Regions from separate parts of the Chryseobacterium sp. Chry.R1 genome, predicted to be linked through region 1. Evidence: riboswitches for the same ligand, from Rfam matches in the RefSeq annotation. Region 1 holds a riboswitch; each other region holds the start of a gene.
What was found. A riboswitch is a leader RNA that binds a small molecule or an ion and turns the genes downstream of it on or off. The one in region 1 is predicted to bind S-adenosylmethionine.
Positions count from the first base shown of each region.

Region 2: linked by a shared signal. The riboswitch ahead of AAEU33_RS06310 (TonB-dependent receptor) and the one ahead of AAEU33_RS02475 (alpha/beta fold hydrolase) in region 1 are both predicted to bind S-adenosylmethionine.
Region 3: linked by a shared signal. The riboswitch ahead of AAEU33_RS03205 (TonB-dependent receptor) and the one ahead of AAEU33_RS02475 (alpha/beta fold hydrolase) in region 1 are both predicted to bind S-adenosylmethionine.

Region 1 covers NZ_CP151793.1:514,562-522,437, reverse strand. The annotation lists gene AAEU33_RS02480 (glucosidase) at 1-2,412, opposite strand, end outside; SAM riboswitch class I at 2,602-2,710, shown strand; partial or broken gene AAEU33_RS02475 (alpha/beta fold hydrolase) at 2,774-5,313, shown strand; gene AAEU33_RS02470 (O-succinylhomoserine sulfhydrylase) at 5,429-6,589, shown strand; gene AAEU33_RS02465 (homocysteine S-methyltransferase family protein) at 6,658-7,668, shown strand; gene AAEU33_RS02460 (fatty acid desaturase) at 7,750-7,876, shown strand, end outside.
Region 2 covers NZ_CP151793.1:1,339,039-1,346,914, reverse strand. The annotation lists gene AAEU33_RS06310 (TonB-dependent receptor) at 29-2,785, opposite strand; SAM-I-IV-variant riboswitch at 3,091-3,189, opposite strand; gene AAEU33_RS06305 (outer membrane beta-barrel family protein) at 3,389-5,611, shown strand; gene AAEU33_RS06300 (HesA/MoeB/ThiF family protein) at 5,711-6,421, opposite strand; gene thiH (2-iminoacetate synthase ThiH) at 6,432-7,550, opposite strand; gene AAEU33_RS06290 (thiazole synthase) at 7,562-7,876, opposite strand, start outside.
Region 3 covers NZ_CP151793.1:668,642-676,517, forward strand. The annotation lists gene AAEU33_RS03195 (RHS repeat-associated core domain-containing protein) at 1-570, shown strand, start outside; gene AAEU33_RS03200 (RagB/SusD family nutrient uptake outer membrane protein) at 1,145-2,638, opposite strand; gene AAEU33_RS03205 (TonB-dependent receptor) at 2,663-5,578, opposite strand; SAM riboswitch class I at 5,662-5,758, opposite strand; gene AAEU33_RS03210 (type II 3-dehydroquinate dehydratase) at 6,004-6,426, shown strand; gene pckA (phosphoenolpyruvate carboxykinase (ATP)) at 6,459-7,876, opposite strand, start outside.

The sequences.
Region 1 (7,876 bases):
TAGCCTGTTACTGATATTTTGTGCTACTTCATCCAGATTCCTTTTATCTCCGCTTCCTGTCGGTAATTCCACTTTCAGGCTGTTTCCATAATAGAAATGAAAACGCTGCAGACTTTCGACAATCAAAAAGTTAATAGGGAACCAGATCGGGCCTCTCCAGTTACTATTTCCTCCAAACATTCTGCTGTCACTTTCTGCGGGGGTATAATAAACCACATTTTCTGTCCCATGAACAGAGAAAATAAAAGGATTTTCTTCATATACTTTAGACATGGCCCTGATCCCATAAGAACTTAAAAATTCTTTTTCATCCAGCATTCTTGTCAAGACTTTTGTTAGTCTGTTTTTACGAAGGATACTCATTAAATGTTTTCTGCCATGACCTTCTTCATCCCAATGGGAAACCAGTTTCGTAAGTTCCGGCTTATTTTTCAGCACCCATTCCATTCTTATTTTAAAGTTGGGCATTTTTTCCAATAATCCGTGATCAATAATCTCCACAGCAAATAAAGGAATAAGCCCGACAATACTTCTTAAACGAAGCGTAACACTTTCGCCGTTCCCAAGTTGTAGTACATCATAGAAAAAACCATCTTCTTCATTCCAAAGGCCTTCTTTTCCATCACCCATGTTTTCCATCGCTTCCGCGATGTAAAGATAATGCTCAAAAAACTTAATGGCCATGTCTTCATATACCTGATAGTATTGGGCAAGTTCCATTGCAATTCTCATCATATTCAATGCATACATTGCCATCCAGCTTGTACCGTCCGCCTGTTCAAGATGCTCACCGTCTTTAAGTTCCATATTACGATCGAAAGCTCCGATATTATCAAGACCTAGAAAACCACCGCCGAAAATATTTTTACCGTTTTTATCCTTACGGTTTACCCACCAGGTAAAGTTCAAAAGTAATTTTTGAAAAACCTTTTCCAGAAACAGGAGATCCGGTTTTCCATTGGTCTTCTCATCAATCTTAAATACCCTGAAACAAGACCAAGCATGGACAGGTGGATTTACATCACTTAAGTTCCATTCATACGCCGGAAGTTGTCCATTAGGATGCATATACCACTCTTTGGTTAACAAGAGAAGTTGGTTTTTTGCAAACTGGGCATCAATTAATGCATAGGGAACGCAGTGAAAAGCGAGATCCCAGGTAGCATACCATGGGTATTCCCATTTGTCAGGCATTGAAATAATGTCCTTATTGTGCATGTGGTTCCACTCTGTATTTCTTACATAGTGGTTGAAATCCCTCGGTGCATCAAAATTAGGATCACCCTTAAGCCATTTCCCAACATTATAATGATAAAATTGTTTGTTCCATAACAGCCCCGCGAAAGCCTGACGTTGAACATTTCTTTCGTCATCATTCGTTACATCGTGCTGAACTTCTTCATAGAATTCGTTGGCCTCAGCAATCCGGGTGTTGAAAATCTCATCAAAATGATGAAATGGTTCATCGGTGTCGTTTGGCGACAGCCTGAAATCAAAGGTTTTTGATTGTCCCCCACCAATAATTTCTTCAATCACAAAAGCGGCTTTTGAGCCTCTTTTTTCCGGATTAACGGTATTGGAGTTATGAATAATGTGATCGTTTATACCATCCTTGAAATAGGTGTTATCTGTTAAAGGAGCTCCGTATAATTTCGGTGTATTGGTTTCATTATCACAAAAGAGACTTTTGGCACCGGTGTTTCTTGAATAGAATTTTTTGATGGAAATACTATCATGGTTAATATCAATACAGCCGTCGTATGAGGCGTTTAGCTGCCCCTTATAAGTATTATATCCCCATTTCCAGTTGTTACGGAACCAGGCTGTTGGAGCGACAACAATAGGTGCATCGTTTTGGCTCCTGTTACAAACTGTGATACGGACTAAAAAATCGTCAGCATCTGCTTTACAGTATTCGATGAAAATATCAAAATATTCATCATTATCAAAGATTCCGGTATCAAAGATTTCAAATTCAGCTTCCTTTTTGCTTCGTCTGCCGTTTTCAGATAGCAGGTGATCATAAGGAAATTCATGGATCGGATATTTATACACCATCTTCATATAACTATGGGTAGGCGTGTTGTCCAGATAGTAAAAGATCTCTTTGATATCTTCACCATGATTGCCCTGGGGATTACTCAATCCGAAAAAACGTTCTTTGATCATTTTGTCCTTTTTGTTCCAAAATGAAAGAGCGAAACAAAAAAGCTGTTTGGTGTCCGATATTCCGGCAATCCCTTCTTCACCCCAACGGTAGGCATAACTTTCAGCTTTATCATGATTGGTGAAATTCCACGCATTGCCATTGGGACTATAATCCTCACGAACATTACCCCATTGTCTGTTGCTTACATAAGGCCCCCAGTTTTTCCATTTTATATCCTGTAATCTTTGTTTTTCTGCAGTCATAGTTCATCATTTTTCACTACGAAGGTAATTTTTTTGAAAAATAATTCCAATTTTTTCTATCTGAATAATTCTTAACACATCCTTGTAACTATAATGATTACAGGGATTTTCAGAATAAATTAATTTTTTCATGAAAAAATTAAATAAAATATTATATCTTTGCACCATTCGATCATTCAAATATTGAAAATGTTATCAAGAAAGGTTGAGGGATTAGACCCGATGAAACCTTAGCAACCCTTTGTGCAAGCGAAGAAGGTGCTACGTTCTACCAAATTATTTTTTGGACAGATAACTTACTGAGTTTTTCAGCCATTTCCTGTGGCATTTTCAATTGTATTATAAATAATGTATAATAGAATTGAAAACAGAACTAAAACATATTAATCTTTCGTATCAAACTAATTCCGGAAAGGAATGCAATATCCCGTTGAGCTATCAGACCTTCGGGAAAGAGCTGTTTTCGGCACCTGTTATTTTAATCAACCATGCTTTAACGGGAAATTCCAATGTATCGGGAACAAATGGCTGGTGGAAGCAATTAGTAGGAGATGGCCAGGTGGTTGATACCAATGTCTATACGGTTTTGTGTTTCAATATTCCCGGAAATGGTTACGATGATTTTTTAATTGAAGAATATGAAGAGTTTACTCCTTCGGATATTGCAGGCATATTTTTAATAGGGCTAGAATTACTTAACATTAAAAGCCTATATGCGATTATCGGAGGTTCTCTTGGTGGAGGAATAGGATGGGAAATGCTGGTTAAACGTCCGGAACTTGCAGAAGTATTTATTCCCATTGCCTGTGATTTCAGAACTCATGATTGGCTGCATGCGCAATGTATGGTTCAGAAATTTTTATTAAATGGAAATGACGCTCCGTTACAAAAGGCAAGAATCCATGCAATGCTATGTTATAGAACCCCACAATCTTTAAACGACAGATTTCAAAATAAATACAATACCGCAAAAAATAAACTTGAATCGGAAGATTGGCTTGAATATCACGGAAAAGCTCTTAATGAAAGATTTAGTTTAAAATCTTATCAACTGATGAATCATTTGCTGATGAACATTAATGCCGAGGAAGAAAGGCTTGAGAATATACAGGCACGAATGCACTTGATCTCCGTTGATACAGATTTGTTCTTTCCTGCTTCCGAAATCCGGATGTGTTTTGAAAAACTGAAAGGTAAAAAAAAGAATATTTCTTATCACGAGATCACCTCAGTTCACGGGCATGATGCCTTCCTAATGGAATACAAACAATTAAATAATATCATTAAAACCATTTTATTACAGAAAGAAACTGAACAATTACAAGAAACCTGTAATAAAGCTAAACAATAAAGAATGAACAGATGAAAAATGTTAACGAAATAAAATTTTTAAAGAACAGATCAATCATCAAATTTGAAGGAGAAGATTTCTTAGGGGAAATCGGTATTGACGGTAGAATTTTTAAAGCACTTACTTTAGCCAGGATTAGTGTAGGAGTGATCTCACAACAGGCTATAGAAAACGGAATATCAATTTTGGTTCACGAAAACGATTCTGAAAATGCGGTTAATTGTCTGATTGAGGAATTTGAAGCGGAAAGGAAATCAGGAGCAGTGTCTCAGATTTATAGTATTAATAACGTTTCAGTTCTGGGGTTTGTAGCTGAAGATTTTAATAAAATACTGGCGGAACTGGCAAGAAATAATGTTTTTCCTTTGCTTCTGAATCAGATAGCAAGTGAAAAAAGAGTAAATATTGTAGTTACTTCTTCTCAGGATGAGAAAACTAAGAATATCATTGAATCTGAAATATCCAAAAAACCTAAAACCGTTCATCTTGCAATCATTGGACATGGGAATGTGGGTAAAACTCTGATTGACCAGGTATTGGAATCTTCCGAAGAAATTAAGAGACGGAAAAAAATAGATCTTAAAGTAGTGGCTGTTGCTAATTCAAGAAAAATAGCATTCAATAAAAAAGGCTTTGATCATAATTGGAATGATGAGGTTTTAGTTGCTGAAAGCCCTTCCAATGTTGATGAACTGATCAGTTTCTCCAGAGAGAATCAGCTGGAGAATCTTATTGTGGTTGATAATACGGCGAGTAAGGATTTTGTTAAGAATTATCATGCTTTAGCTGAGAACGGATTTGATCTTGTATCTTCCAACAAGATTTTCAATACCCTTCCAATAGAAGAATATCGTAAACTAAGATATACGTTGAATAAAAATAACAGACGATATCTTTATGAGACCAATGTGGGAGCAGGTTTGCCTTTGATCGATACCATTAAACTATTGCACCTGTCAGGGGAAAATATTACAAGAATTAAAGGCGTGTTTTCAGGTTCTTTAAGTTATATCTTCAATAATTTTTCAGTTAGAGATGAGAAATTTTCAACCATTATAGGAGAAGCAATGGAGAAAGGATTTACTGAACCGGATCCTCGTGAGGACCTTTCAGGAAATGATGTTGCAAGAAAGCTTTTGATTCTGGCGAGAGAGTTGGATCTGATTAATGAATTCAATGATATTAATATTCAGAATCTAATTCCTGAAAACCTTCTTTCTATTGACAAAAATGAATTCATTTCCAGATTGGGAGAATTGGACGAGGAATACCAGAAAATTAAACAAAATCAGGAGGCAGATCATGTTCTACGATATGTAGGCGATCTACATGGTGATCTTCAAAAAGAAAAAGGAGAACTTGATGTAAAATTAATTTCTGTGCCGGCTACTTCCGCATTAGGGCAATTAAAAGGATCAGATTCCATTTTTGAAATCTATACGGAGAGCTATGGTGAAAACCCTATTGTAATTATGGGAGCCGGTGCGGGAGCACAGGTAACCGCGAGAGGTGTTTTTGGTGATATTTTAAGAGTAAGTGAAACAAAATAAATCAATGTACGAATGTAACGATATAACAGTGTGCCGATAAAAATGGCTCAGATCAGATTCGATCGATTCATTGGTAAACTGTTGCATTGATACATGATATTAAAATTAAAACTATATGGAAAATTTTGAAACGTTTGCAATAAGAACGCAGACTGAACGAACTCAGTTTGATGAACATTCTACTCCGCTCTATCTTACATCCAGCTTTATTTTTCAGGATGCAGAGGATATGAGGGCGAGCTTTGCAGAAGAAAAATCAAAAAATTTATACAGCAGATTCTCTAATCCAAACGTTACTGAATTCACCGATAAAATTGTGAAAATGGAGGGTGCGGAAGCGGGATATGCTTTTGCTACCGGAATGGCAGCAATTTATTCAACATTTGCAACTCTGCTTGATGCCGGAGATCATATTGTAAGCTGCCAGTCTGTTTTTGGATCTACACACACACTTTTTACAAAGTATTTCCCGAAATGGAATATTGAGACTACCTATTTTAAGGCAGAAGATGCAGAAAATGTTGAAAAGCTTATCAAACCTAATACAAAAATTTTATATCTGGAAACTCCGACTAATCCGGCAATTGAGATTCTGGATCTTGAGTTTTTCGGGAAAATTGCAAAAAAACATAATCTTATCTTCATTGTAGATAATTGTTTTGCCACCCCTTATCTTCAACAACCTATCAAGTACGGAGCTGATATTGTGGTTCATTCGGCAACAAAATTAATTGACGGACAAGGAAGGGTTCTTGGTGGAGTTGCGGTAGGAAAAGAAGACCTTATCCGGGAAATCTATCTTTTTGCAAGAAATACAGGTCCAGCCATGTCTCCTTTTAATGCATGGGTTTTATCTAAAAGTCTTGAAACTTTAGCCATCAGAGTTGAAAAGCATTGTGAAAATGCATTGAAAGTCGCTGAATTTTTAGAAAGCCACCCGAATGTGGAATTAGTAAAATATCCTTTTTTACCTTCACATCCAAGTTATGAAGTAGCAAAAAAACAGATGAAATTAGGAGGGAATATTGTCGCTTTTGAAATCAAAGGAGGAATTGAAGGAGGTCGAAAATTTTTAGATAAAATAAAGATGTGTTCACTTTCAGCAAATCTTGGTGATACCAGAACAATTGTTACACATCCTGCTTCTACTACACATTCCAAATTAACCGATGAGGAAAGGAATGAAGTGGGAATCACTGCCGGCCTTGTACGTTGTTCTGTAGGGTTGGAAAACGTGGAAGATGTTATTGCAGATTTAAAACAGGCATTGGATTAACTCAATTGAAATGGGCTTTAGCCCATTTAAGAAAAATAATATTAACGGCTTTAGCCACAATCTACAAAATGAAAAGTTCAGAACAATTATATAAGGCACTCTCCGAAAGAATTTTAGTTCTTGATGGGGCTATGGGAACGATGCTTCAACGATACAAATTTGAAGAAGAAGACTATCGTGGTGAGCGTTTCAAAGATTATCCGCATCTGGTTAAAGGAAATAACGACCTACTTTCCCTCACACAGCCTCATGCTATTGAAGAAGTTCATAGAAAATATCTGGAAGCGGGAGCTGATATTATCGAAACCAACACATTCTCGGGAACTACAATTGCAATGGCAGATTATCATATGGAAGACCTGGTTTATGAGCTGAATTATGAATCTGCAAAAATAGCCAGAAAAGTATGTGATGAATTCACGGCTAAGAACCCGGATAAGCCTAGGTTTGTAGCAGGATCTATTGGTCCTACGAACAGAACGGCAAGTCTGAGCCCTGATGTAAATGATCCGGGATATCGCGCCATTACATTTGATGAATTGAGAATTGCTTATAAACAGCAGTCCGAAGCTCTTTTGGATGGGGGGTCCGATATCTTGCTGGTAGAAACAATCTTTGACACCTTAAATGCTAAAGCAGCTTTATTTGCCATTGATGAAATTCAGGATGAAAGAGAAATAAAAATTCCGATAATGGTTTCAGGAACTATTACCGATGCTTCGGGAAGAACTTTGAGTGGTCAGACGGCAGAAGCATTTTTAATTTCGGTTTCACATCTGAATCTTTTGAGCGTCGGATTCAATTGCGCGCTGGGAGCTAATCAGCTTACACCTTATCTGGAAACATTGGCTCATAATTCGGATTTTTATGTCTCAGCATATCCCAATGCTGGATTACCGAATGCTTTCGGTAAATATGACGAGACACCCGAGTTTATGGCAGAACAGATACAAGAATATGTGGAAAAAGGTCTGATCAATATTATTGGAGGATGTTGTGGTACAACCCCTGAACATATCAGGGCTATAGCAGACTTAGTGAATAAGTATGAGCCAAGAAAATTGAGGAAATTTGCATGATTTGATAGATTTTTTTCATTGAATCAATTGTAAGATAACGGTTTAGTATTATTATTTTTAAGTTAAACTAAAACTAATCATATGGAAAAGCCGAGTTACTTAAAGAGTGCAGAAGACACAAAAATCTTTAATGAATTAAGAAAAAAGGTGAACCAGAGAGTCGAAAACATAAAGGAAAACAGAGATATCTACATTCAGATTAAAGCTG
Region 2 (7,876 bases), 820 kb from region 1:
GGTTTATGCTTCAAAGCTTCCAGAGCATTTAAAACTTAAATTCTACCCTTGCAAACAGAAATCGCCCTCCAATACCATATTGGGAAACCTGTCTGGAGTATACAAACTGATTATCTGCTGTCAGGGAATTGATTAGTGGATTTTTAGAAGGCATCACATTGAATATATTATTACTTCCAATGGTTGCAGATATATTTTTACTGAAGTCATAGCCTACTGAAAGATCTGTTACAAAACGATTATTCAATACAAAGTGTTCCTGTTTTCCTACTACACCATCAAAATTAGCATCCAATACATCAGCGTCGGTTACTTTTCCAAAGAAAGAATTCCTCAATAAAATATTAAATCCTGAAACTCTAAGATTATTGGATAGAGTTGCTTTTACCCGAGGTACGGCTTCTTCAAAGTAAATCCTGTTGGGCTCAGAAAAGTAACTGTCTATCTGGCTAACTAATTTTGGAGAGGCATGGATATTTCCTATTCTTCTGGTCTGATTCAGATTGAGCCCAAAGTTATTTTCCAGATTAATTCCTGAACCTAAATTGGATGTCTGGGAAATGGTAAGATCAAGCCCTTTGGTCTGGGAATCTACAGCATTCGCAAAAAAATTGGCGGCACTAGCTCTTGCAAGGTCAAAAGCATCCTGCAGAATCGCCTGATCCGATCCTTCAGGAAAATCTACACCTATAGTACCTTTAGGCCTGAAAAACAAATCAGTGAGCACTACTCTATCTTTAATTTTAATATAATAAACATCTGCTGTAACCACAAGATTTAAATTTGGAGCTTTCCAAGTAAGTCCTGTACTGTACGACTGAGAGGTTTCCTGTTTCAGTTTTGGAATCCCAAGCGCCTGTGCAGCCTCGGAATTATTCCTAAAAGTTCCTACCTGGGTAGTATTACCCTGTTGAATTAAGGTTGATGTTGAGCTATAATAGATCTGGGCTAATGAAGGGGCTCTAAAACCTGTAGAAACAGCACCTCTCCAATTAAAATTATCAGCCAACTTCACATTAGTCGCTAGTTTATAATTAAAGGTAGATCCAAAGTCTGAATAGTTTTCATAGCGCAAAGCACCTTCTACCAGCCACCAATCCGTTGGTTCCAGCTCCACATCTACATATCCGGCCACACTATTTCTATTTCCGGAAACAGCATTATCCGGACTAAATCCCGGAAATACCTGGGAACCGGCAGGTCTTGTTACGCCAAAAAAATCAGTCACAAGCTCATTTTTTGGAGTATTTACGGTCACTACATTTCCATAAATATCATAAGAGGCATAAGAATTCTCGTTACCGGCATTCACCTTATAATTTTCATAACGGTATTCCCCTCCAAATGCAATGTTCAGCCCATGCAATACATCATACTTTTTGGAAAAGTCAAGGTTTAGGGTGTTTTGCAAAAACTCAAGTCCACCTGCATCAAATCTTCTTGGAGAGTTGTTGACCAATGAAGAATTAAAAGTATTAACAACTCCAAAATTGAAAGTATTCTTTCCAAAAGTGTTACTGAGATCTATATTCCAGTCATTCCATTTTCCTTTGATCCCAGCTGCATATGAATAATCATTAATGGTAGACTCAATTTGCGGCAGATATCCGTTGGGTGTTATAAAATTGATATTTCTCTCGGTATTAGGCAAACGGAAAAAACCTCCGGCATTCCCAAGCCTGTAGCTATATCCTCCAAAAGAATACACCTTCCAGTCATCATTAATCGGAATTTCTGAATTATAATAAACCTGTGCTGACTGCAATTTCGATTGTCCAGCCCTGATACTGAAATCTTTCCGTTGAAGTCCTCTATATGCAAGTTCATCATTGGTAACATCCCCTCCTAATAAACCCTGTAAAGTTGAAATATTATTGGCGTTTGCAATTTTATTCTGTAAATCAGATGAAAAATAATTTACTTTTGTTGCATACTGCTTAATCGTATTGATAATTTGCTGGCTATTGGAAGTATTATTTATATTCTTATAAAGCCCGTCTATATCTATCCCATCTTGAGCAGCCCTGTAGTTAATAGCATTATAGGCATTGTATATATCGCCATTCCTCACACCAGCTCGGGAATAAGGATCCCGGTATTGGGTTGATGTAGTAATATTGAAGAACCCCTGTTTTCCAAGTTTGAATCCATAATTCAGGTCTAAAGAGATGGTTTCTCCATCCAGTCCACCGGAAAAATTGTTGGTAACCGGTGAAGCATATCCTCCCAAAAATAACTGACCGGATAGCCCCAATCTTTTTTTAAGACCTAAATTGACAACTCCTGCAATAGCATCAGATCCGTATTGAGCAGAAGCACCATCCCGAAGCACTTCAATTTTATCTAAAGCAAAAGCAGGAATCGCATTAAGATCTGTTCCCACCGAACCCCTACCTGGTGTAAGGGTTACATTGATGAGTGAAGACTGATGCCTTCTTTTCCCATTAAGTAAAACTAAAACCTGATCGGGACCTAAACCCCTCAACTGTGCAGGATCCACAAAATCCGTCCCGTCATTTACAGTATGCGATGTGGAGGAAAAAGAAGGGACAATATAGTTTAGAGCCTGGCTTATATTATTAACCGGGCTTTGTTTCAATATTTTTGAAATGTTAATAACGTCTACCGGAACCGGAGTATCTGTTAATGATCTACCTGATCCTCTTGAACCGAGAAGAACAACCTCATCGATTTTTTTTGATTTTAGAGTATCAGACTGGGCGAAGTAAAACGTCGAAATTAAAGTGGCCGAAGCAATGATACTTCTATTTTTAAAATGGCGCATGTGTTTTATTTTTAAATTTTTGTTATAATTTTTTTGTTTGCTTAAAATTTTAAGCAAAAAGTATCCTGTAACCTTGAAAACACAAGGCTAAAAGAAAAATGATAAACGATTTTATTAGTTAATAGAAACCAGAGGCTAAGAACAACAACACATACACATCACGAAATGCCATGAGTGATCACCAGCATACAGAAGCTTTGCTTCGATATCTGCCGGGCAAAAAGTCAAATTCATTGTGCTGTAATTTTCCCTGTTCTTAAACATTGATTTTAAATTTTAAACAAAAATTGTAAGATGGGAATGAATAGAAAAACATTTTTTCCGGAGCTTGCCGGCTTATCTATTTCAGCACCTTGCTTGTTTTGCAGGTTGCTATCCCATCTATGAGATTCTTGATAATTGTGAGGCAAAGATATAACTATTTTACAAATAAAAAAATAATTTGTAAAATTTTTAAATTAATCGCAAAACCAAGCCGTATGATGATGCAATATAATTATATCCTATTGTGAGGTATTTCATGGAATAAAACAACCCTCTAAAAACTTTCCTTGTAACATTTTTTTATTTTAAACGTCTAACTGAGTAGTAGTAAAAACCATTATGAAAAAAATTGTACTCGTTTTATTTTCCTTAAGCATTATTGTCACAAAGGCTCAGGAAAAAACCAACAACCAGGTCAAGGAAAAGCAGATCGAAGGCGTTGTAATTACCAAAACTAAAAAAGCCGTTGAACAAAAGGCAGACCGTACTATTTTTGATTTTTCAGAACAGCCCCAGCTGAACAACGGAAATGTTTTAGAGGGTATCAAAAAACTTCCGGGTCTGGTGTCTACTGATATTGCCGGTATGATGTATCAGGGAAAGATCCTTGATGTTTATCTTAACGGACGCCCCTTAAACATTACTTCCAATGAACTTAATTCATTTTTGGAAGGGATGCCTGCCAATTCTGTAGACCGAATTGAGGTGATCACTCAACCTGGCGCTGAATTCCCGGCAACTTCCGGGGGCGCAATTATGAATATCATTACGAACAAAAATGCCAATAAATATCTTACGGCAACTTATTCAGGAAATTATTCATTTACCAACTACGGTAAGTTGAGAAGCAGAACCAGCAACTCTTTAAATTTAAACGCCCGTAATAAATATTTCGGATGGCAGCTGAACATCGGACAGAACTATCGGGAAAGTATGCTGAATTCGAATCAAAATGATTTATTATTAAGCAATACGGATAGAATCGGCCGTGGTTATTTCGCGAAATCGGGCTTAACATTTGATCTGGGACAGGACAGATTATTATTAAATTACGATATCTATCATAATAAAAACAGCAATTACACAGATAGTAACGGTTTTGCTGACCTACCGTACATTCCTGTTAAAGACAGTATCAGGGAAGGATATTTTCATGCATTTGATGCCGCCTACACGAATAATTTGAGACAGGAAGCGGTAATAACCTATCAGAAACGCTTTAGTGATAAATCTCAAAAACTGGATTTCCAGTTCGGATATACCAAATCAACGAGTAAATTTGATCAGAATAATATTTTCAGAGATATCAGTTACATCAATCCTAACGAAAACTTTCCAAGATTTTCGGATGGTCTTTTACTGAACAATGAATCTGACATGAGAATTGCTAATTTTAAAGTGGATTATTCGCAGCCCATCAAGATCCTTGATGGAGGAAAGGTAAGTTTCGGTGGATTATATGAAAAACAAAACTTCGATACCCAAAGCAGAGGTTTGACCAATCTGGACTATCAACGACAGACCGCTTCCACCTATCTTGAGTTCCAGGCTAAATTGAAAAAATTCGATTTCACATTAGGATCCAGGGCTGAAAATTATGACATCTCTGGAATTACAAGGGTGATTGACAGTACCGGTGCAATAGTTCAGAAAAATCTGATCCCTTTTAATAAGTTTAAATTATTTCCAAATGCAAGTGTTCAGTACAGCTTTATGAATCAGGTTTCTGTTTCAGCAAACTATAACAAGAAGATCAGTCTGCCAAGTATTTCTGCACTTAATCCCAATAACACTACATTTCAGGGACCGAATACCCAGGTTACCGGAAATCCGAATCTGCAGCCTACGATCTTTAACAATTATGAAGTAAAACTTTCTGCCTTTGATTATGCATTCATCGGATATAGTGTAAGTTCTGCTAAAAATCAGGTTGCACAGATCATCAGAAAAAATGGAAAAAACCTGTTTAATGAGCAGATAAACATTTCCAGCATGAGGATCCACAATTTCAATGTAGGGCTTCCTGTCCCTTTCATGATTTTTAGTAAGCCCATGAGCGAAATCATGAAGTTTGATTTTAATCCGGACAAAATCAATTTTATGTATCTGTATGCCGGATATCAGAAACATGATATTGATAATTTAAACAACAAAGGATTCTGGATTTTCAATGTGATGACCCAACTTATTCTGCCTAAACAGATTAAGCTAACAGCAAACTACAGCTACCTGACGCCAAAAGCAGGTTATTTCTACTTCACAGCAGAAAAACCATTCAGCAATTCACTGGATATTACACTGACTAAAAAGTTTTTGGATAACCGTCTTACTGTTTCTGTTTTTGCTAATGATATTTTTAACGGACAGGTAATGCAGGTCCGTTCTAATCCGCCATCCGGAGAAGCGGTTACTTTGAGAACAAAATATGACACAAGAAATTTCGGACTTTCCATTAATTACAAGATCCCAACCAAAAACAAACTGGCTAAAGAGGATCCGAATATCTTAAACAGCAGCAAGAAAGAGGATAACGGAGGGGTAATGCAACAGGATAGTAAATAATCAGGTTATAGTCTTTTAATACTACATCAACATATCAATTATCATAAAATCGGGCAGTAAGAATATTCTTATTGCCCGATTTATTTAAAAACAATATAATTAAAAATCGATGGTGTGAAATCTCCAGTCCAGAGTATCGACCAAAGTCAGCTGATTGGTATTCACAGGAAGATCTGTAATTATTTTCAGGCTCAGATGTGCCATCATACTTCCTATTATTCCGGGTAATGATCCCAGAACACCTAAACTATCACAATCCGGGGTATCTTCATCCACCGGTGGTTCAGGAAAAAGATCCCTCAGGTTTTTACTCTCTCTGTAATTAAATACTGCCACCTGACCGGAAAAGCCCAGAATACTTCCATAAACCACCGGTTTTTTTAGTCTCACACAAGCATCATTAATTAAATACCGTGTAGAAAAGTTATCTGATCCGTCTACAATCAGGTCATATCTGGAAATTATCCTTTCAATATTTGAAAGATCTATCTTTTCATCAATGGGAATAATAGTAATATGCCTGTTAAGTGCTTCAACAAATTGTACTGCGCTGGACACTTTGGATATCCCGACACTTTTTTCATTATGAATGATCTGCCTGTTCAGATTATGAAGCTCTACTTTATCAAAGTCTGCGATCCCTAAAATGCCAACTCCTGCCGCTGCCAAATATTGAATAACAGGACTCCCCAATCCACCAGCCCCCACAACAAGCACTTTCGCATTAAGTATTTTTCGTTGCCCTGAAGTACCAATCTCATCAATAAAAATTTGACGGCTGTATCTGGAAAACATTTCTTCGCTATTCATGATCATTCTATTAAAAACCACTGTACACAGAATCCCAATCTTTCATAACAGGATCATATCCCGCATTCCTGATCACATTTTTTATATCCTGCATGCTTCTTTCATCACTGGTTTCAAATTGTTCCAACGATTGAGGATCTACAGCATAGCCTCCCGGATTAGTCTTAGATCCGGCACTCATGGAAGTGGCTCCAAGAGATACAATATGATTTCTGAAATTTTCATTCTCCCTGGTAGAAATGGAAATTTCAAGATCTTCATTCCATATCCGGTAAGCACAAATAAGTTGCAAAAGCTCTTTATCCTCCATAATGAAGTTGGGTTCTATGATTCCCTCAGCGGGCCGTAATCTCGGAAATGATACGGAAAATTTACTTTTCCAATATTGCTTTTGCAGGTAATCAATGTGGGCTGCATTGAAGAAGCTATCGACTCTCCAATCTTCCAATCCTAATAAAACACCTAACCCCATTTTATGGATCCCTGCTCTTCCTATTCGGTCAGGTGTTTCCAGACGAAAATTAAAATTTGATTTTTTACCTTTCGGATGATACTGCTTATACACTTCCTGATGATAAGTCTCCTGATACACAAGGATTGAATGAACTCCTTCCTGATGGAGTAATCGGTATTCATCTTCTGACAATGGCTGTACTTCGATAGAAATGTTGGCAAAATGGGATTTTAATAACCGAACAGCATTCAGAAAGTAGGCAATTCCTACGGTCTTATTCGCTTCACCGCTTACCAGCAATATATGATTTACTCCCATGGCCTTCAGAACCGTTGCTTCTATCATAATCTCAGTATCGGAAAGTGTTTTTCTTTTCAGTTTATTGTCTAAGCTAAAACCACAATAGGTACAAATGTTCTGACATTCGTTACTAAGGTATAAAGGTGCATAAAGCTGGATTACTTTGCCAAAACGTTTTTGGGTAATCGCTCTCGCCATACCAGCCATCACTTCTAATTTCGGTGCCGCAGCCATTGAAATAAGATTAAGGAAATCATCCAATGTTTTCTGCTTCTTCTGAAGGCTGTATTCTACATCGGATAAAGTGACATTTTCCAGTTTTTGTTTAATATCATTCCACTCATAGGATGTGAAAACCTCCTCAAAATTTTTCATTCTAATACGATTTATTCAAATAAAAATGAAGTCAAGGGGCTTGATGCCTCAGCATGAGAACTAATCGAGCCCAGTCCGGCTTCATAAGCTCTTCTTCCTGCAATAACCCCTTCCTTAAATGCAATTGCCATACTGATCGGATCCTTTGCCACGGCTATAGCAGTATTCACCAATACGGCATCAGCACCAATTTCCATGGCCTTTGCCGCATCAGATGGGGCTCCTATTCCTGCATCAACTACCACAGGAACGTTGCTCTGGCTAATGATAATTTCCAGGAAATCCAACGTCCGAAGACCTTTGTTCGTTCCGATAGGGGCTCCCAA
Region 3 (7,876 bases), 150 kb from region 1:
GGCTTAAATCACTCTATGGACCATTTAAATGGTCCAGGCCCTAAAAAAGCAAACATTAGGATCCCTAGACAGACTGTTAGTTTTGAAGCTTCATCAATAGCATTACCTTTTGGTTCTGTCAGTGGAAAAGAAAAAGATCCATATGTAGCCGATTATGATTGGTATACAATCAAAGGTACTATGAATCTAATTGGAAATAAACTTTCTGTAGTAGCCTATGGTAGCAGTGGAAATACAAATATTACAAAATTGTATAAAGGATCTGTAGTAATACAGGGAAGTTCTCCTTATGGGATTTTTACCTTCAGATATGAAAAGGCTCTTAATATTTTAAAAGATGTGAATGATTTTCGTCCATCAGGTTATAGTTATATAGGCAGAGCAGATTTTGTATTACCTTCCGGAACTATGGTTTTTAATGTAAAAGTAACAGGATCCTATGTAGGTGCAACTAATATGAATACTTCTCTAGTTGTTCCGTTTCATCCTTTTGGTAAAGCGACCTACGATTACACTTTTCATTTACCCGCAGCTGGCAGTGGGATAAATCAATATCCATTAATAAAGTAATATTATGAAAAATGTATTTTATTCAATCAGTATAACTATATATATAATAGCTTTATATATAATATTTAATTATATTTTTCTTTCCATTTATAAAATAATAAATTTTGGAATCAATAATGGTATGATATCGTCCCTTATTTTTTATTTAATATTGATTGGGATTGGGTTTGTAATGATGCGATATGCGGATAGAATAACAAAAAAACTTTTGGGAATTCACATGTCGATGCTTAACAGATATGATGTGGCGGAAATATCACTTATTATATTTACAATATTCCAGTTTTTACTGATTGTAAGTCAATGTACATCATATATAGCCTATGAATATGATTTAGATAATCACTTGAAAGTAGATGAAATACTAATATTTTTGAAAATTATTTCGCTCATTTTTATATTTTTCATTAGGAAGAAAATAGTACAAAAATTAATGTAGATCTTCTAATAGAATATATAAAATAAAGGTTGTCTCCTCGCCGAGACAACCTTTTATTTTAATTAAAAAAGATCTTCTTTAATAAGATTCTCATTATAAATAATAACCATAAAACTAACACCCTTATTTACTTCCTCACAAATTCGTGTTATTCTCCACCTCCTTCTGCGGAATCGTAAACAAATAATACTTGCTGTTTGGTGCAAAGGCAGATTGATCAGGAAAAGAAAATACAGAATGTCCTCTTCCATTCACTGTTTTTACAGTTCCATCCGGAGTTGTTACTTGTACTTTAATTGGCTGACCATTGGAATCAGTAAAAGGTTTTCTTACTACAGTTCCCTGAGTTCTTATGATATCAGACAATGAAAATCCTTCTCCAAACAATTCCTTTCTTCTTTCGATCAGGATTTCTTTGATCACATCATTCTGGGCTAAAGATCCACTGTACAGATTAGCCTGTCTCGCTGATTTCAGTTGATTTAAAACTGCTACAGCATTGGTTACATTCCCATTTCTGGCTTCTGCCTCAGCCTCAATCAAATACATTTCAGCTGATCTCATGAATACAATGTCAGCAATGAGATTGGCTTTAAACTTAAATTTAGCATATCTCAAGAGACCTTCCCTTCCGGGAAGTCCGTCCCATTGAAACAATTGGTACCTGATGTCATTGGTGTCAAATAAATCTTTAAAATAAGGATCTGCCATAAAACTGTAGTAGTAACTTCCTGATGAAGAAACATCTAAGTAGTGGAATGCATAACTTTCCCCTGATTGTTCCTGCGTCTGGCCATGTCCCCAGATCCATTCCCCATTGGTAATATCATTAAACCCGTCCTTATACTTTTCGGGAGCCATCAACGGAAAACTAGCTTTTGCAATTTGAGCAGCAGCAGTAGCCTTAGTCCACTCACCCGTATTTAAGTAAGTTCTGGCCAACAATCCATATACCACAGACTTATCAATTTTATCCTTATTATTTCTTGTATAATTTGCTAATAAAAGTCCTGCCTCTGATAGATCGTTTTTAATCAAAGTATACATTTCTTCAAGGCTAGCTCTCTTTTTTCCTACAGAATTTATGGTTGTTGGTTCTGTATAAATTGGAGCTACCAAAGCGTTTTTATCTTTTAAATAACTAAACTGATAAAGGCTTGCTAAATTCAAATAACAAAAAGCACGTAAAGCTTTTGCCTGGCCCTTAACCTGATCCTTTTTAGACTGACTTCCTTCTACTCCATCAATACGACTAATCACATTATTCATGTTATTGATTGCAGAATATAATAAACTCCATACAAATTGAGAACGACTTCCGGTACTATTCACTAAATCGGTAAAAGCGTAAGCCGATGCAAAGCCATATTTATTAGTAAGGACAGCAACATCACTACCCATAGCATCGCTGGCCCGTAATACTGTTGAATAGCCAATGTTAGCATAGGTAGGCCCGTCATCATTGAATTTTGCCCATGTCCCATTAATCACCGTTTCAGCACTTTCAGCTGTCTTGAATATCTCAGCTTCATTAGCCTGATTAGTAGGAGCTGTTTCCAAATCATTAGTACACGCAGTAGAAGAGAAAGCTGCAATAAGTATAAATGATATATATTTTATTTTTTTCATTGTTTTGATTGTTTTAATATAAACTTAAAGTGTAGCCTGAAGACCGAATGTTATTGTTCTCATTGCCGGATATCTGTAATAAGTGGTACCATCTATAGCTTGCTCGGGATCCATTCCTTTGTGCTTGTAGAAAGTTAAAAGGTTTTCAGCCTGAAGATAAATTCTGAACTTTTTCAGTCCCAGTCTTCCGAAATAATCTGAAGGTAAGGTATATCCGATGCTCACATTTTTCAATCTGGCATAAGTCCCCGAGTATAAAAACCTTGAGGACGTTGAAGTCCAGTTATTTGTCGTTGTACTTAAAGCCGGAACATCCGTATTGGGATTTTCAGGCGTCCATCTGTTTAACATCTCTGCACTCCATGCCCTTCCAGCATTGCTTCCATTTGACATTAACATGGTGTAATCTGTATCAAGAATTTTTCCTCCAACACTAAAAGTTAGCAGCGCGGATAAATCAAAATCCTTATATGTAATATTTGTAGTGATTCCACCGGAAAATTTAGGCAAAGAAGAACCCTGTAATGTTTTTGTCGCCTTTGCATATTCGGAAGTTGTTCCTTCTACTGTATTCCCATTGGCATCCTGATAAACATATTTCCATAGCGGAGCACCGTTACTTGGATCAACTCCAACCCATTCCGGAATAAAGAAATCATAAACAGAACCGCCAACCTGCAATAATTTAGTTCCTGTTACAATTGGACCTTTAGGAAGTTTCGTAATTCTGTTTTTTAGGGTTGTTACATTAACATCAACATCCCATTGGAAATCGTCCGTTTTAATCGGAGTTGTGAATAATGAAAATTCAAAACCTGTATTTTTCAGTTCTCCAATATTCGCTGAATAACCACTAAAACCAAGAGAGGGAGCCAAAGGCCTGTCAAATAAAAGATCTTTACTTTGACGTTGGAAATATTCCACATTACCCTTAACCCTGTTTTTAAGAATAGCAAACTCCAACCCCACATTCAAGTTAAGATTGGTTTCCCACTTAAGATCAGGAGTGGGAAGCCTGCTAGCAACTGTTCCTCCTTCTCCCAGATTATTGTAAAATGCGTAAAGACTTTGGTAAGCATAATAAGTACTCAACTTATCATTTCCCTGTCCTCCGTAACTCGCACGAAGGGTTAGCTGATTAAAGAAATTTAGATTTTTAATGAATTGCTCATTAGACGCCTTCCATGAACCTCCTACTGACCAGAAAGTTCCCCATCTGTTTTGAGGTGAAAAACGGGAAGATCCGTCTGATCTTACAGATCCGGAAATAAAATAAGTGTTATTGAAATCATACTCTGCTTTACCTAAAAAACTCAGTAAACCTAATTTATCACTATTACCACTAAAACCTCCTAATAAAGCCGCTGCATCCGGTTCATAATAATAAGGTAAAGAAAACTGACTTCGGCTTCCGGATATCGTCTGATACTCATAATGATAAAACTCCTGTCCGGCTAGAATATTGAAATGATGCTGATTGAATTTTTTATCATAGGTCAAGATATTACTGGTTGTATAAGATAATGTCCGTGAATTTGTCTTGGTCACCGAACCTCCTATTTCACTACCCTCCCCCAGCAGCGGATTTGAATAATAATGCCCATTGTAATTTACCAGGTCAATTGAAAAACTGGATTTAAATTTTAATTCCGGTAAGAACGTAAAATCCAAATACCCTTTTCCTGAAAAGTTATCTTCCCTGTTTTCATTTTTGTCCAATGGCAAAGTTGCGGCTGCATTTTGATTTTGCAAAGCACTTGTCGGCCTGTACTTTCCGAAGTCGTAAATTGTATTTCCGTTAGCATCAAGCTTATAGCTTCCATCTGGATTTCTTTCATAGTATGGATAAAAAGAAGGAATTACTCTGGCCGCATTAATAATATTATCAGTTCTTGAATCTGAAGATGGTGGTGCCTCCTGAAGACTATTGGTATAACTAAGGTTTGCTCCAACAGTTAACCATTTCTTCACTTCATTATTAATCTTCAATCTTGTACTGTATTTTGTAAATCCGGATCCTATGGCAATACCCTTGTCATCAAGATATCCCAATGAGAAAAAATAGTTTCCTTTTTCATTTCCGCCACTAAAATCAAGATCAACCTGGTTTCTTGAAGCCACTCTTTGAAGTATATCCCTCCAGTCATCATTCCATAAAGGCCTTGCTCCAGGCAGCAGTTTTCCATCTGTCCCTACCGGTTTTGCATAGTTAGAACCATATGGATTGATGCCCAGGTTATTCACAAGATTATCTGTGGCCATTTGTGCAGCCTGTTGTGCTGAAACCTGTCCTGATTTATATCCATTTCTCATTGCTTCCCAATATAATTGAAAATACTGGTCCGTGGTAACCTGTTCATAGTCCTTTACAGCCCTGCTGGAAAATCCCTGACTGATATTAAAATTGATTCGTGATTCTCCTTTTTTCCCTGACTTTGTAGTCACAATAATCACTCCGTTAGCACCTCTTGATCCATACAGAGAGCTTGCCGTAGCATCTTTCAAAACACTAATTGATTCTATATCATTTGGGCTGATAGAATTGATATTTCCATCAAAAGGAATTCCATCCACCACGAATAAAGGATTACTTGAGGCACTAATAGATCCGATCCCCCTGATACGGATTGTTGCCGTAGCACCCGGTTGGCCAGAAGCACTTACTGCCTGCAATCCCGCTACCTGCCCTTCCAAAGCTTTTGTAATATTGGTTACCGGCCGATTATTAATCTTTTCGCTGGAGATCGTCGCTACAGAACCTGTGTAACTCGTCTTTTTCGCTTTACCGTAAGCTACCACAACGACTTCATCAATATCTTTTTCCCTAAGCGTATCTTTCTTCTGCTTTATCTCCTGCCCATTAACACTAATAATGCCTAAGAAAAACAAAGCACCGGGTGAAATCCAAACACCAGCTTTGAATAAACTTTTACTAACCATAATCAATTTTATTTGTTAAATATTAAAAAAACACCCTTTGCGGAAAACACAGCAAAGGGCATCAAGAAATTGATTTAACCAAATGCTTATTTTTCCTTAAAAGGCTGAATGTAACACCTTGCATCATGCAGGTTGTTAAGACTTCGTAGGGTCAGTTCCCTCCATCTTTCTTTATAAGCCGATCGAAATATGGTTGCAAATCTAAAAACAATTAGTCTATAAAACAAGTAGACTAATTTATTTTTTATTTTAAATTCTCAAAAATTAACTTAATTTTCACTTAAAACACCTGTTAATAAACCATTAGAGAAAATGTTAAATTTTTAAACATGAGAAATATCATTAAAAATAATGTAAAACATTTTCTTCAAATAAAACCCGTAAAATATCCGCACTAATCGAAAAAAACTTTTTAATTTTATGTTATGAAAATTTTAATCATAAACGGACCGAATCTTAATCTGCTGGGTACAAGAGAGCCTGAAATTTATGGAATAATTTCAATGGATGAATATTTGGAAAAACTAAAAGATGAATTCCTTTCTTACGAACTGAACTATTATCAATCGAATATTGAAGGAGAATTAATTAACAGGCTTCAGGAAGATGATTTTGATGCTGTTATTATCAATCCGGGGGCTTTTACACATTACTCTTATGCTATAGCCGACTGTTTAAAGAATATACAGAAGCCTAAGATTGAAGTACATATTAGCAATATCTATAAAAGAGAAGAATTCCGGCAAAAGTCAGTAACAGCAGCTCACACGGACGCTGTATTATCCGGCTTTGGAATGCAAGGATACAGACTGGCTTTATTAAGCTTTCAGGATGTTTTAATACATTAAAAAGCCTCATCAATGATGAGGCTTTGCTTTTCTTATATTGTTTGTTCTTGTAATTGAGGTCCGGAAGCAACCAGCTTCTTCCCCTCTTCAGTGTTACAATACTGTTCAAAATTCTTAATATATCTTGATGCTAAGTCTTTAGCCTTCTCTTCCCACTCTGAAGCATCACTATATGTATGTCTTGGATCCAGAATACCTTCTGAAACATTAGGTAAAGAAGTAGGAATTTCCAAGTTCATAATAGGCACTTGCGCCTTAGGGGCGTTCTCAATAGATCCATCAATTATTGCATCAATAATGGCTCTTGTATCTTTTAATGAGATTCTTTTTCCTGTACCGTTCCATCCTGTATTTACCAAATAAGCTTTTGCTCCATGTTCTTTCATTTTACCAATCAAGGTTTTAGAGTACATGGTAGGATGTAACGTAAGAAATGCCTCACCAAAAGCCGGAGAGAATGAAGGTTCCGGAGAAGTAATTCCTCTTTCAGTTCCTGCTAATTTAGAAGTATATCCACATAAAAAGTGGTATTGAGCCTGATTTTCATCTAAAATTGAAACCGGAGGTAATACTCCGAATGCATCAGCTGAAAGATAAACGATCTTCTTAGCATGCCCAGCTTTAGAAGGCAGTACAATTTTGTTAATATGGTAAATCGGATAAGAAACTCTCGTGTTTTCAGTGATTGAGTTATCAGTATAATCGGAAACACCATTATTTACAACAACATTTTCAAGAAGAGCATCTCTTTTAATTGCTCTGAAAATGTCCGGTTCTTTTTCTTCCGATAAGTCAATTACTTTTGCATAGCAACCTCCCTCATAGTTGAAAACTCCATTGTTATCCCAACCGTGCTCATCGTCACCAATAAGATATCTTTTAGGATCAGCGGATAAAGTTGTTTTACCTGTTCCGGAAAGGCCGAAGAACAAAGCAACATCTCCTTCTTCTCCTACGTTTGCAGAACAGTGCATAGATGCCATTCCTTTTAGCGGAAGGTAATAGTTCATCATTGCAAACATTCCTTTTTTCATTTCTCCTCCATACCAGGTTCCTCCAATGATCTGTAATTTTTCCGTAAGGTTGAACATTACAAAATTTTCGGAATTTAGTCCCTGAGCTTCCCAATTCGGATTCGTTGTTTTAGAACCGTTCACAACAGTGAAATCAGGTTCTCCAAAGTTTTCCAGCTCATAATGAGATGGACGGATGAACATATTAGTAACGAAATGCGCCTGCCATGCAACTTCTACGATGAATCTCACTTTAAGTCTTGTGTCAGCATTTGTTCCACAAAATGCATCAACAACATAAATTTTCTTAGAAGAAGAAAGTTGGTCTAGCACTAATTCTTTACAAGACTTGAAGATTTCTGCTGTTGTAGGCAAGTTCACTTTGCCATCCCAGAAAATTGTGTCTCTTGTAACATCATCCTGAACAATGTATCTGT